4 regions of the Erwinia sp. PME.40.26/001 genome follow, and region 2 is predicted to be linked to each of the others. Evidence: predicted binding sites of a transcription regulator. Region 2 holds the regulator's gene; each other region holds the start of a gene.

Region 1 (3,134 bases), on a different contig from region 2:
GTATTGGCCTGGCGGGGACCATTTCGACCTCCTACAGCGATCCGTTCACTGTGGCGCGCCAGCTGGCGTCGCTCGATCTGTTAAGCAACGGCCGGGCGGGCTGGAATGTGGTGACCTCGCCGCTGGCCGGTTCGGCGCGTAACTTTGGTAAAGATCACCCGGAGCACGGTGAGCGCTATGAGATCGCCCGCGAATATATTGAGGTCGTACAGGGTCTGTGGGACTCCTGGGAAGAGGGGGCCTTCATTCGCGATCGGCAGAGCGGCGAGTTCTTCGATGCCAGCAAGCTGCACAAGCTGAATCACCAGGGCACGCATTTTTCAGTGGAAGGGCCGCTGAATATCCAGCGGTCTGCGCAGGGCCAGCCGGTTATCTTCCAGGCCGGTGCCTCGGCGTCGGGTATCCGGCTGGCCGCCGCCTCGGCGGATGCGGTATTCACCAATGCGCGCACGCTGGAAGAGGCCCGGACCTATGCCACTGAGCTTAACCGGCAGGTGCAGCAGCAGGGCCGCACCCCGGTAGGGATCTTCCCCGGGATCAATCCGATCGTTGGCGCAACGGCGGCAGAAGCGGAAGAAAAATACCGCTATCTTCTGTCACTGCTGTCGCTGGAGCAGGCGCTGAACTATCTCGGCCGCTTCTTTGACCATCATGACTTCAGCCAGTACGATCCGGACGGCCCGTTCCCGGAACTGGGTACGCTGGGAGAAAACAGTTTCCGTTCCACCACCGATCAGATTAAGCGCCTGGCGGCAGAAGAGCAGCTGACGCTGCGCGAAGTGGCCTTCCGCACCACGCTGCCGAAGGGGGAGTTCTTTGGCACGCCGGCACAGGTGGCAGAGACCTTTATTCGCTGGGTGGAGCAGGGCGGTGCCAGCGGGTTTATTCTCTGCGGGCCGGTACTGAATGAAGCGCTGGACGATGTGGTGCGCCACGTGCTGCCTGTCCTTGAAGCCCGCGGCTACTGGCACAACGATGATACCCACATCACCCTGCGCGATCGGCTGGCTATCCCGGCGCGGCCTAACCGTTACAGTCTGGCACGTGAACATTTGCGCCAGGCAGGCTAGGGCATTTTCACTTTAGTCAGCAGGATGAAGCGGTTATGCTGACGGTCATCAACCGTCACACTCAGGGAATAAGCATGACTACTGTTATCCGTCGCGCAGAGCGTCAGGACGCAAAACTGATCCTCGCGATGATCGCCGAGCTGGCCGACTATGAAAAAGCGCTGCACGAAGTGGTGGCCAGCCAGCAGGATATTGAAAATTCACTCTTCGCGCCCGGATCACCCACCGAGGCGCTGATGTGTGAAGTGGACGGCGAACCGGCCGGATATGCCGTGTTTTTTACCAGCTACTCGACCTGGCTGGGAAAAAACGGTATTTACCTGGAAGACCTGTACGTCAGTCCGCGTTTTCGCGGCCAGCAAGCCGGAAAAACCCTGCTGCGCCATATTGCGCAGCAGGCGGTGGCGCGCGGCTGCGGCCGTCTGGAGTGGAGCGTGCTGGACTGGAACCAGCCGGCCATCGACTTTTACAAAAGCATCGGTGCTGCGCCCCAGGATGAGTGGGTACGCTACCGCATGGAAGGCCAGGTACTGACGGACTTCGCCGCGTCCTGACCCCTCACAGCATGAGCGCTTCACCAACAGGCACCCCGGATGGGGTGCCTGTTTTATTTCAGCATCAGAGACCGCTGAGTATCATGTTGCAATGAATTGACTATTTCTGTCACATTATGATTGATAATGATTATCATTTGTATATGATGTCGCAAATTATAACGCTTTTTGCCCTGCCTGCAGGGCCTTGTTCGTTGATATTTCTGAAGCCGTTGTTGAGCGAATACCAATAAAAACATCGCAGGTATTTCGCATGATTAAGTTTTCATCCCCTCAGGGATTACTGCACACCTCACTTGTGGCAGGGACCCTGCTCAGCGTGACCCTCTCCGGCAGTGCAGCTGCCGATAGCGACCGTAACGCGGTGACCGCTAAAGCCCGGCAGCAGAATGCAGCCACAACGCCTGACGACGACGCGGTGATGACCGTGCTGTCGCCCGTGGTAAAAAATGTGGCCGGCAGTTCGGTGACCCTCAGTGCCGCAGAGATACAGCAGCGTGGAGGCAATGATTTTGGCTCCATCATGCGCTACCAGCCGCTGATCGGCGCGGTAGGCAGCAGTGGCGGTTCTTCCACCGGGAAAAGCGGCTTCGATCGCGGCGGTTACACCGGCTATAACATCCGCGGGCTGGAAGGCAACCGCGTCGCCCTCGACGTCGACGGGATCCCTCAGCCTGAGGCCACCGGACGCAGCTATGCCAGCCGTGCCGGGGTCAACACCTTCGGTATCGGGCGTGACTACATTGACCCGTACCTGTACGGCCGCGTTGAGATCGAATCCGGTGCCACGGCCACACAGCGCGCCAATACCGCGCTGGGCGGCACCGTCTCCTTCCTGCCCAAATCTGCCGATGATTATCTCACCCCGAATAAGCACACGGCATTCGGCTTCCAGAGCGATTACGACTCCTCCAGCCGCAGCTGGCATAACGGCATCACCGCCGCTGCCGGAGATGACACGCTGCGTGGCCTGGTGGTGTACAGCCGCCGTGATGGCCAGCAGACGCGTAATAACAGCGATGAGTTTGACGCTTACCCGGCCAACTGGCACTCCGATGCGCTGTTAACCTCGGGCATCTGGCAGCCGAACGACGAGCATAAACTCACCGGTACGGTCGACTTCTACAGCAAGGTGAATCACACCCATTACGACAGCTGGAACAATAGCGGCACGGCTATTGACGGCACTGCCAGCCAGCAGAGCAATACCCGGCGCTGGGGCTTAAGTCTGAAAGATGAGTGGACGCCTGCCAACGCGTGGATCGACAGTCTGAGCAATAAGATCTACTACCAGCATACGGAAGCGCACGACAACACGCTGATGCCGTTAGCGACCGGCGGCGCGATGCAGCGCGTTTACTCTGACTACAACGTCAACACCTGGGGCTATGAGGCGCAGCTGACAAAAAATCTGGGCCGTCACGATCTGCTGGCCGGGATCAACGGACGCCTCTCGGAAACGGAACGTCCGTTCAGCCAGTCACCGGCACAGAGCGGTACGGGCATGACC
Region 2 (3,134 bases):
CCTGCCAGACGATGGTTGCTTCGGGCAAGGTCAGCGATTTGGGACATCTGCCCAGCTACTTTGCACTGAAAGTCAGCGAGTTGGTCAAGGCACACGGTATCAACAGAATGCAGGCCTGGCAGGATGGTTTGAAAGACGCACAGAATGCGCGAGCGTTTGCCACACCGGAAGTGGCGGTGAATTTCTGGGATACGCTTTACTGGGGCGGGTTCGACACCATCAATGACTGGGCAAATAAGGGCTATCAGGTGATTGTTTCTAACCCTGATTACCTCTATATGGATTTTCCCTATGAGGTGAATCCTCTGGAGCGCGGCTACTACTGGGGGACCCGGTTTAATGACGAGCGCAAAATGTTCAGCTTTGCGCCGGACAATTTGCCGCAGAATGCGGAAACCTCCGTTGACCGCGACGGTCAGTTCTTCACTGCCATGTCCAACAAACCCTGGCCGGGGGCGGCGGGCATGTCGGCACAGCTGTGGAGTGAGACGGTACGTACCGATGAGGATATGGAATATATGATCTATCCCCGTCTGTTCTCCGCCGCTGAGCGGGCATGGCACCGCGCGGCCTGGGAACAGGATTATCAGGCGGGTAAAACGTATCAGGGAGGGAAAACGCACTGGGTTGACCAGCAGGCGTTGCGTCAGGACTGGCAGCGATTCGCCAATATTCTCGGCCAGCGTGAGCTGGCAAAACTGGACAGATACGACGTGGGTTACCGATTACCGGTGCCAGGGGCACGTATTGTCGGGGGGAAACTGCTGGCGAATACGGCTTTTCCTGGCGTAACGATCGAGTTCAGCCGTGATGAAGGTCAGCAGTGGCAGCGTTACGACAGCCAGACCCCGCCTGAAGTCAGTGGCGGCATCATGATCCGTGCTGTCAGCGCGGACGGAAAGCGTGTCAGCCGTCAGGACACACTGTAACGCAGGCATAAAAAAACCGATGGCATAGCCATCGGTTTTTGCATTCAGTTGATCAGATTACTTGTCGTGCAGAGTCTCGTCTTCACGGCAGTCACCCAGCGAACAGTGGCCATAAAGATACAGGCTGTGGTTGCTCAGTTTAATGCCGTGACGCGTAGCGATTTCACGCTGACGCTCCTCAATATATTCGTCTCTAAACTCAATGACTTTACCGCAGTCCAGGCAGATCAGGTGATCGTGATGGTGCTGCTGGGTCAGTTCGAAAACGGATTTACCGCCTTCAAAGTTGTGGCGGGTAACGATCCCCGCGTCATCGAACTGGTTCAGTACACGGTAAACCGTGGCCAGACCAATTTCTTCGCCCATATCAATCAGGCGTTTGTACAAGTCTTCCGCACTGACGTGATGGCCCTCTGGTTCCTGAAGCACTTCCAGAATTTTCAGTCGGGGAAGCGTGACTTTCAGGCCGGCCTTCTTTAATGCGGTGTTATTGTCAGTCATGCGGATATTGTCCTGTTACTTTGCGAGTCACTTAGTGGCTGAAAAGCCCTGAACATCGGTCGGCGCTAAAAATGAGTGCGTTTCAGTATAGAACTGATAATCCGAAATGAAAACCAAAAGGGAAGCCTGAAACCGCAAGGGATGTAAGGATAAATGTCGTTACATCCAGGGAAGCGCGCGCCCGAATTATGCTGGGTTAACATCTCGATCTGCCTCATCTCATCGCCCAGGGGCGACTCACGTCCTCAATAATGGGGCTTGCGCTGAGAAAGCGGGTAACCGATGGGGTTATTGTACAGTTTTGCAGGTGAAAGTTACAAACATGTATCTATTACTTCTATAGGAAAAACCACTCACTTGATGTGAGATACCTCCCACATCAAGCTGTTATGGCTATGCTTCGATAATGTCTTGCAGCTGAAGTTCATCAGAAATTTGTTTTACCCACTGCTCAACACGTTCGTTGGTGAGTTCAGGCTGACGGTCTTCATCAATGGCCAGGCCAAGGAAGTGGTTGTCATCTGCCATGCCTTTAGACGCTTCGAAGTGATAGCCTTCGCTCGGCCAGTGGCCAACAATGACAGCACCGTTAGGCTCAATGATGTCACGGATAGTGCCCATCGCATCGCAGAAGTACTCGGAGTAATCTTCCTGATCGCCACAGCCAAACAGAGCAACCAGTTTACCGTTGAAGTCGATCTCTTCCAGCGTTGGGAAGAAGTCATCCCAGTCACACTGGGCTTCACCGTAGTACCAGGTTGGGATGCCCAGCAGCAGAATATCAAAGGCTTCAAGGTCTTCTTTGCTGCTTTTAGCAATATCACGAACTTCTGCAACATCTTTCCCCAGTTGCTTCTGGATCATTTTTGCAATGTTTTCGGTATTGCCTGTATCGCTACCAAAGAAAATGCCGACGAGTGCCATGAGTTTAATAACCTCTTGAATCTTAATGATATGGTGACTGCTGATTTTTTAGCAGATATCGTTAATGATAACAGACCGCCGTAAGCGGATAAATGAGTAATACTGCTGGTTTTGTCGCTGAGTGCTCAGGCCCGGATGGCATCAGAGCTGATGGCGTTGCAGCTGTGCCAGCAGCATCTCTTCAATCAGCTCGCTCCGGCTCATATTACGCTCGAAGGCCAGCTGGTTCAGGACATCCACCGCATCGCTGTTCATTTTCAGCTCAACGCGTTTCAGGCCGCGCACTTTATCACGCTTGAGCTGATTGCGTTTGTTGATACGCAGCTGCTCATCACGCGTCAGCGGGTTAGTCTTGGGTCGTCCCGGACGACGTTCATCTGCGAACAGATCGATCGTTGTGCGGTCCGTGTTCTCTTTTGCCATAGGAATCGTCGTACTGAAAGGCTGGATGACTGATGAATTGGTCCGTTATGCCGTCTGAAGGAGCAGCAACGGCAAAATTTTAGCGCGCCATCATACCCCAGCGAAAGAGGTGACGACAATCATTTATCCCCGTCATTCTTCACCCTACTGGTGCATTGATGGCATTCGTTATCTGGTTCCTACAACGCAAAAAAACGACGGATGGCGCGTAAAACGGCCTCAGGCTTCTCGGCGTGTACCCAATGCCCGGCACCGGTTATCACGTGAGCACGGGCCTGCGGGAACTGGGACAGCAGGGCATCACGATATTCATCGGCCAGATACGGTGAGCGGTCTCCGCGAATAAACAGCACCGGA
Region 3 (3,134 bases), on a different contig from region 2:
AGTGGGGCTGGCTGGATCTCTACGAGATCATCCCGGGCTTCCTGTTCGCCAGCATTGCCATTGTGGTATTCAGCCTGTTCGGCAAAGCGCCATCTGCCGCTGCACAGCAGCGATTTGATGCCGCTGAAGCGGAATACCAGGCCGACTAAGGCCGTTCCTGTCCGCTGGTACCGCCCGGTGCCAGCGGATCTTTTCCTCTGATCCCCGTTTTTCCCTTTTTCCGCCTCAGCCCGTGTCGACCCATCAGATTCTGCCAGCATTAACGAATAAGTGGCAAACCGCTCAAGGCTGACAGGGCGCTTTTATTCCTACACTCCGCAGTGAACGTCTCAATCACTACACGGAGTTCTCTCATGAGAAATGGATTTAACGCGTTGAACCGCAGCCTGCTGTCAGCAGTGCTCCTTATTCTGCCCTTACTGACCTGTGCAGCACCGAAGAATACTGAGGACGATGGCGTGCTGCGTTTCTATCTGGTGCGCCACGGGCAGACCCTGTCCAATAGTAAAGCGATGACAATTGGCGGAGGCGGCAATGCCGAACTCACGGCGAAAGGACGTTATGATGCCAGCAGCCTCGGACTGGGACTGGCTGACATTCCCTTTATTGCTGCTTACAGCAGTACCCTTGGCAGGGCATTCCAGACGGCAACCCTGATCCTGCGCGACCGTAATATAGCAGTGACGCAGATTGATGGACTGAAGGACATCTCCTGGGGGGCGGCGGAAGGGGGGCGCATTGATGATCTGACCGCACAGTTTGGTCATTCCGGTAATGATTTTGCCTTCTACTTTGGCCGCCCAGATGATGTTGATTTTGTCTCTCCGGTGCAGGCGGAAAATATGGCGGTTTTCTCTCATCGCTTCGAGAGCGCTTTGCGTGCTATTGCCCGGCAGCACAGGGGAGAAAGTGGCAATATTCTGGTTGCCGCGCACTCTTCGATGGCATTTTATCTGCAAAAGTACCGGCCAGACCAGCCGTTATCGGGTCTGGCAAACACCAGTGTATCGGTGCTGGAGTGGCGAAAGGGGGCGTTCAGGCTGGTCGATTTTAATAATACGGCCTTGCTGCAATCCGGTTACCTGAAGGCAGCCGCACTGGCACCGCTGGAAATGACGGTCGTGGTCAATTCCCTCACCCGGCTGAAGCAGTCGGGTGTCATGGAGGGAACCTCTGATTCTGATTTTTCAGCGGCCGGCGATCGGGCCAACCAGCGTCTGGCTGAACATCTGCAAAAGATGGCGTTTATCGGGGCCTGGAGCAGTGAACTGGGCAGGGCGGTGAAAACATCGCAGGCAGTCATGTTATCGCACCACCAGCAGGTAGTTCAGGATAAACGACTAAATGAACTGTTCCTCGGGCCGTGGGAAGCAGAAAAGATAGCCACACTGCGCACCCTCAGCGCGGCAGAGCCGCTGTTTTCCCCGGGTAAAAGGATCAATGCTGTCCCTGCAGAGCAGGGAGAACGCGGTGAGGTGGCCGCAGCGCGGTTAGATGAGGTGTTGTCACAGATCGGCTATCAGTACGAACACAGTCAGGGACGGGTCGCGGTCTTTACCCATCCGCTGATACTGGACGCTTTTCTTAGCAAGCGCATGCCAGGCTATCTGCCTCCGCCCTGTGAGGCGGCGTGTATTCTGACGCTGACCTATAAGAACGAGGCGTTTCAGGTCAAAGAGGCCCTGACCTTCTGAATCGAAGATTAATTTACCGGGCCAACAGGTTGTTGGCCCCACTGGGTTACATTTGCTTAAATTTTACCCCCCGCAAAACGCGAAAATAAGCCCGCGCCATCTTGTATTTCCTTAGCCGATAATGATAATCGATATCGTTCTTATTTTACTTATCTTTACTGAAATTGACCGGGTTTCACATTTGAGGTGTCAGGCATGTTTGTCCCGTTTCTGATTATGTTACGTGAAGGGCTGGAGGCGGCGCTGATTGTCAGCCTGATCGCCAGCTATCTGAAGCGGACGCAGCGCAGCCAGTGGTTTCCGGCCATGTGGACGGGCGTTTTTGTGGCGGCGGCCCTGTGCCTTGCTCTCGGCTGGTTTATCAATGAAACCACCGGAGAATTCCCGCAGAAACAGCAGGAGCTGTTTGAAGGGCTGGTGGCCGTGGTCGCCGTGGTGATCCTCACCTGGATGGTGTTCTGGATGCGTAAGGTGTCGCGCAATGTGAAAGCCCAGCTCGAAGATGCCGTCGACAGCGCATTACAAAAGGGCAACAGCAGCGGCTGGGCGCTGGTCATGATGGTGTTTCTCGCCGTGGCGCGTGAAGGCCTGGAATCCGTATTCTTCCTGCTGGCCGCTTTCCAGCAGGATGTCGGTTATGCGCCGCCGCTGGGGGCGATGCTGGGCCTCGCCACGGCCGTGGTACTGGGCATGCTGATCTATTGGGGGGGCGTACGCCTGAACCTGGCCAGCTTCTTTAAATGGACCAGCCTGTTTATCATTTTTGTCGCCGCCGGGCTGGCCGCGGGGGCAATACGGGCCTTCCACGAGGCCGGTCTGTGGAACCATTTCCAGTCGGTGGCGTTTGACTTCAGCCACACCCTGACCACGCACAGCGTCTTCGGCACCCTGCTGGAAGGGCTGCTGGGCTATCAGGAAGCCCCAAGCGTGAGCGAAGTGGCCGTCTGGTTTATCTATCTCGTTCCCGCGCTGCTGCTGTTTATGATGCCTGCGCGAACCGTTGCACCCTCTGCGCGCACCACGCGCTGAATCTGGCCGCGCAGGTCACCGACCTGCCGCTTATAACACTTAGACTGGGATGACCCTATGACCACTCATTTTCGCCGTCAGGCACTGAATGCTGCCCTGCTGGCGGCGCTGACCACCTCCGGCGCTGCGCTGGCTGCGGATATTCCGCAGGTCAACGTCAGCGTAAACGACAAGCAGTGTGAACCGATGTCCCTGACGGTTGATGCGGGTAAAACGCAGTTCATCATCAAAAACAACAGCCAGAAAGGGCTGGAGTGGGAGATCCTGAAAGGGGTGATGGTGGTCGAAGAGCGTGAAAATATCGCGCCGGGCTTTACGCAGAAGATGACGGCGAACCTGGAAGCGGGTGAATACGATATGACCTGTGGCCTGCTGAGCAACCCGAAAGGTAAGCTGATCGTCAAAGCCAGC
Region 4 (3,134 bases), on a different contig from region 2:
CCGGACTCCCAGCCGCCCAGCGACTGTAGCAGATCAAATTTCATCGCCAGGAAAGTGGTGACCGAGCTGAACACCGCCCCCAGCATAATGCCGGCCAGCGGTACCATCAGAGAGGATTTCATGCGGATACGTTGGATCAGCAGCATAAACAGTGCCGTCCCGCCGAGGGCGAACAGCGTGGCAACGCCCATCTTCAGCATGATCGGCGCGGCAGGGCTGACGATCATCACCAGCAGCAGCCCCAGGCTGGCAGACTGCGTGGTGCCAACCACGGAAGGTTCGACGAAACGGTTCTGCGTCAGCATCTGCATCATCAGCCCCGCCACGCTCATCGCGCTGCCCGCCAGCAGCAGCGCGGCGGTACGCGGAAAGCGGCTGATCATCAGGATTTCGCGCATCTCCGGGTCCGACCACAGGCTGACCAGCGTGACGCGGCTGACGCCGACAAACAGGCTGCACGCCATCAGGCCCAGCAGCAATGCCAGGCCTGCAACAAAGGCAACGGGTTTCATTTACGGCTGGGTTTTCGTTTTATCCAGCACCTGTTTTACCTGAGTCATCAGATTGCTGTAACTCTGAATGCCACCGGCGATATACAGCGAACCGGAATCCAGGTACACCACCTGCTGTTTTTTCCAGGCGTTGGTTTTACGCACCAGCGGGTTATCCAGCACCTGCTGCGCTGACTCGCCCTCTTTGCGGCCAATCGCGCTGTCACGATCCAGCACAAACAGCCAGTCCGGGTTAGCTTCCATAATGAACTCAGGCGACACGGCGTTACCGTGTTTGCCCGTTTCCGGGAAGGCGGTTGCGGGTTTAAAGCCCAGCACGTCATAGATAAAACCAAAGCGCGAGCCTGGCGAATGGGCGCTGATCTTACCGCCGTTGATCATCAGCATCATGGCGCTACCGGCAGTGGCTGACTCCTTACGCACGTCAGCTATCTGCGCATTAAACGCCGCCAAAACCTGCCGGGCTTTTTCTTCTTTGCCAAACAGCTGACCTAACTGCTCCGTGCGCTCAGTCAGGCTTTGTACAAAATGTTTCGGGTCGAGGTCCAGCGAAACCGTCGGGGCAATTTCACTCAGCTTGCTATAGGCATCGTGGGCGCGGGCACCGGCCAGGATCAGATCGGGTCTGGCATTGCTCAGAGCTTCAAAGTTGGGTTCGAACAGCGTGCCGGCATTCAGATACGCCTTGCCGTTGTACTTCGCCAGATGCTGCGGATAGTGCGCGCTGGTTTGTGGCACACCCATCGGGTTAATCCCCAGGGCATCCGCAATATCCAGCGTGGCCGGGCTGAGGATCACCACACGCTGCGGATTTTTCGGCACTTCCGTGGTGCCCTGCGCGTGAACGATTGACAGCACGGACGCCTCTGCTGCAAAGGTCGCGGGGGTAACGGCCAGCAGAGCGGAACACAGCGTTATAGCCAAAGCCTGAGGGAAGCGCATTTTCTCTCCTGAGAATCAGATAAGTAGCAAAAATGAGAACGATTCGCGTTTGATTTTGTTGCGGGATAATAACGACTGAACGGCAGGATGGGTAGACAGAACATGGCACAGAGTGTTCATAAAACATCCATTTTTCACAATCGGTGCCAAATAAGCAGATTGTGAGGTAAATGTGAATAATACAACCCATTGTTTATTATCAACTAAAATTATCACACTGACTTTTACTGACAAAAGTGACCAATTGTGGAGATTTTAAGGATTCGTCATTCCCACCATAGAAATGATAACAATTATCGTTATCATGCACATTCTCTTACAACACCATACACTTTGAGATGATGCGATGAACAGGAACGGACGCTTTCGATTACACCCTCTGGCACTTTTACTGACTGCTACGCTGGCCGGGACGGCCGTGGCCGCTGAAGATGGCGACGTCAGTGCTGAACAGGATGATGTAATGCTGGTACAGAAAACGGCAGAGCAGGAATTAAAACAGCAGCCAGGGGTGTCGATTATCACGGCAGAGGATATTGCGAAGAATCCGCCCGTTAACGATTTGTCCGACATCATCCGCAAAATGCCCGGGGTCAACCTGACCGGAAACAGTGCCAATGGCAGCCGGGGTAATAACCGCCAGATTGATATTCGCGGCATGGGCCCGGAGAACACCCTGATCCTGATTGACGGCGTGCCGGTCAGCTCGCGTAACGCCGTGCGTTACAGCTGGAAAGGTGAACGTGATACCCGTGGCGACAGCAACTGGGTGCCTGCTGAAATGGTTGAACGTATTGAAGTCCTGCGTGGCCCGGCCGCTGCCCGCTATGGCTCCGGGGCCGCCGGTGGCGTGATCAATATCCACACCAAGCGCCCGACTAAAGACTGGCACGGTTCCCTGTCGCTGTTTACCAATCAGCCGGAAAACAGCAAAGAAGGTGACACCAAACGCACCAACTTCAGCCTGAGCGGCCCGCTGGCGGGTGACGCGCTGACCATGCGCCTCTACGGTAACCTCAACAAAACCGACGCCGATGCCGCCGATATCAACCAGGCGCAAAACGGATCCTATGCTGCGGGCCGTGAAGGGGTGCGTAACAAAGATATTAATGCGCTGGTTTCCTGGAAAATGACCCCCTCGCAGATCGTTGATTTCAGCTACGGCTACAGCCGCCAGGGCAATATCTACGCCGGAGATACCCAGTACAGCAATGGCAACATCAGCCCCGGTGGCCTGGTCGACTCACTGTACGGTTCCGAGACCAACCGCCTGTACCGTCAGTCTTACGGCCTGACCCATAACGGCTTCTGGGAATGGGGCGATTCTAAGCTCGCCTTCAACTATGAAAAAACCAATAACACGCGCATGAAAGAAGGTTCTACCGGACGCGTGGAAGGGATGATCAACAGCGATGAGTACAGCACCAGCCGACTGGAAAATTACCGTGCCAGCGCGGAAGCCAATATGCCGCTGGACCGCTGGATTGAGCAAACCGTGACTTTCGGCGCTGAGTGGAATCACGAAAAGCTGGACGACAGTGCCTCCATGTCAGCCACCGATGCCAGCGGCGTGATCATCGGCGATATGTCGGGGGATCCCGCCAGTCGCAGCAGCAAGAACAGCGCGACCACGGCCGCACTCTACGTCGAAGATAATATCCAGCCATGGGAAGGCACCTT

What was found. The regulator Fur, encoded in region 2, represses iron uptake genes when iron is present. The targets are predictions, from matches to a motif close to ATAATAATGAGAACNACTATCAA.
Region 1: ACZ3HG_RS02795 (TonB-dependent receptor domain-containing protein) is a predicted target of Fur. The motif match lies at 1,745-1,767, and genes of this name have one in related genera.
Region 3: efeU (iron uptake transporter permease EfeU) is a predicted target of Fur. The motif match lies at 1,816-1,838, and genes of this name have one in related genera.
Region 4: ACZ3HG_RS09095 (TonB-dependent siderophore receptor) is a predicted target of Fur. The motif match lies at 1,732-1,754, and genes of this name have one in related genera.

The regions. Positions count from the first base shown of each region.
Region 1 is NZ_JBVHNP010000001.1:534,793-537,926, forward strand. It holds gene ACZ3HG_RS02785 (LLM class flavin-dependent oxidoreductase) at 1-1,070, shown strand, start outside; gene ACZ3HG_RS02790 (GNAT family N-acetyltransferase) at 1,145-1,624, shown strand; gene ACZ3HG_RS02795 (TonB-dependent receptor domain-containing protein) at 1,878-3,134, shown strand, end outside.
Region 2 is NZ_JBVHNP010000004.1:35,501-38,634, reverse strand. It holds gene ACZ3HG_RS13040 (family 20 glycosylhydrolase) at 1-929, shown strand, start outside; gene fur (ferric iron uptake transcriptional regulator) at 987-1,430, opposite strand; gene fldA (flavodoxin FldA) at 1,824-2,354, opposite strand; gene ybfE (LexA regulated protein) at 2,496-2,777, opposite strand; gene ybfF (esterase) at 2,957-3,134, opposite strand, start outside.
Region 3 is NZ_JBVHNP010000001.1:957,608-960,741, reverse strand. It holds gene putP (sodium/proline symporter PutP) at 1-149, shown strand, start outside; gene ACZ3HG_RS04750 (histidine phosphatase family protein) at 354-1,694, shown strand; gene efeU (iron uptake transporter permease EfeU) at 1,890-2,723, shown strand; gene efeO (iron uptake system protein EfeO) at 2,781-3,134, shown strand, end outside.
Region 4 is NZ_JBVHNP010000002.1:343,857-346,990, reverse strand. It holds gene ACZ3HG_RS09105 (ABC transporter permease) at 1-512, opposite strand, end outside; gene ACZ3HG_RS09100 (siderophore ABC transporter substrate-binding protein) at 513-1,454, opposite strand; gene ACZ3HG_RS09095 (TonB-dependent siderophore receptor) at 1,801-3,134, shown strand, end outside.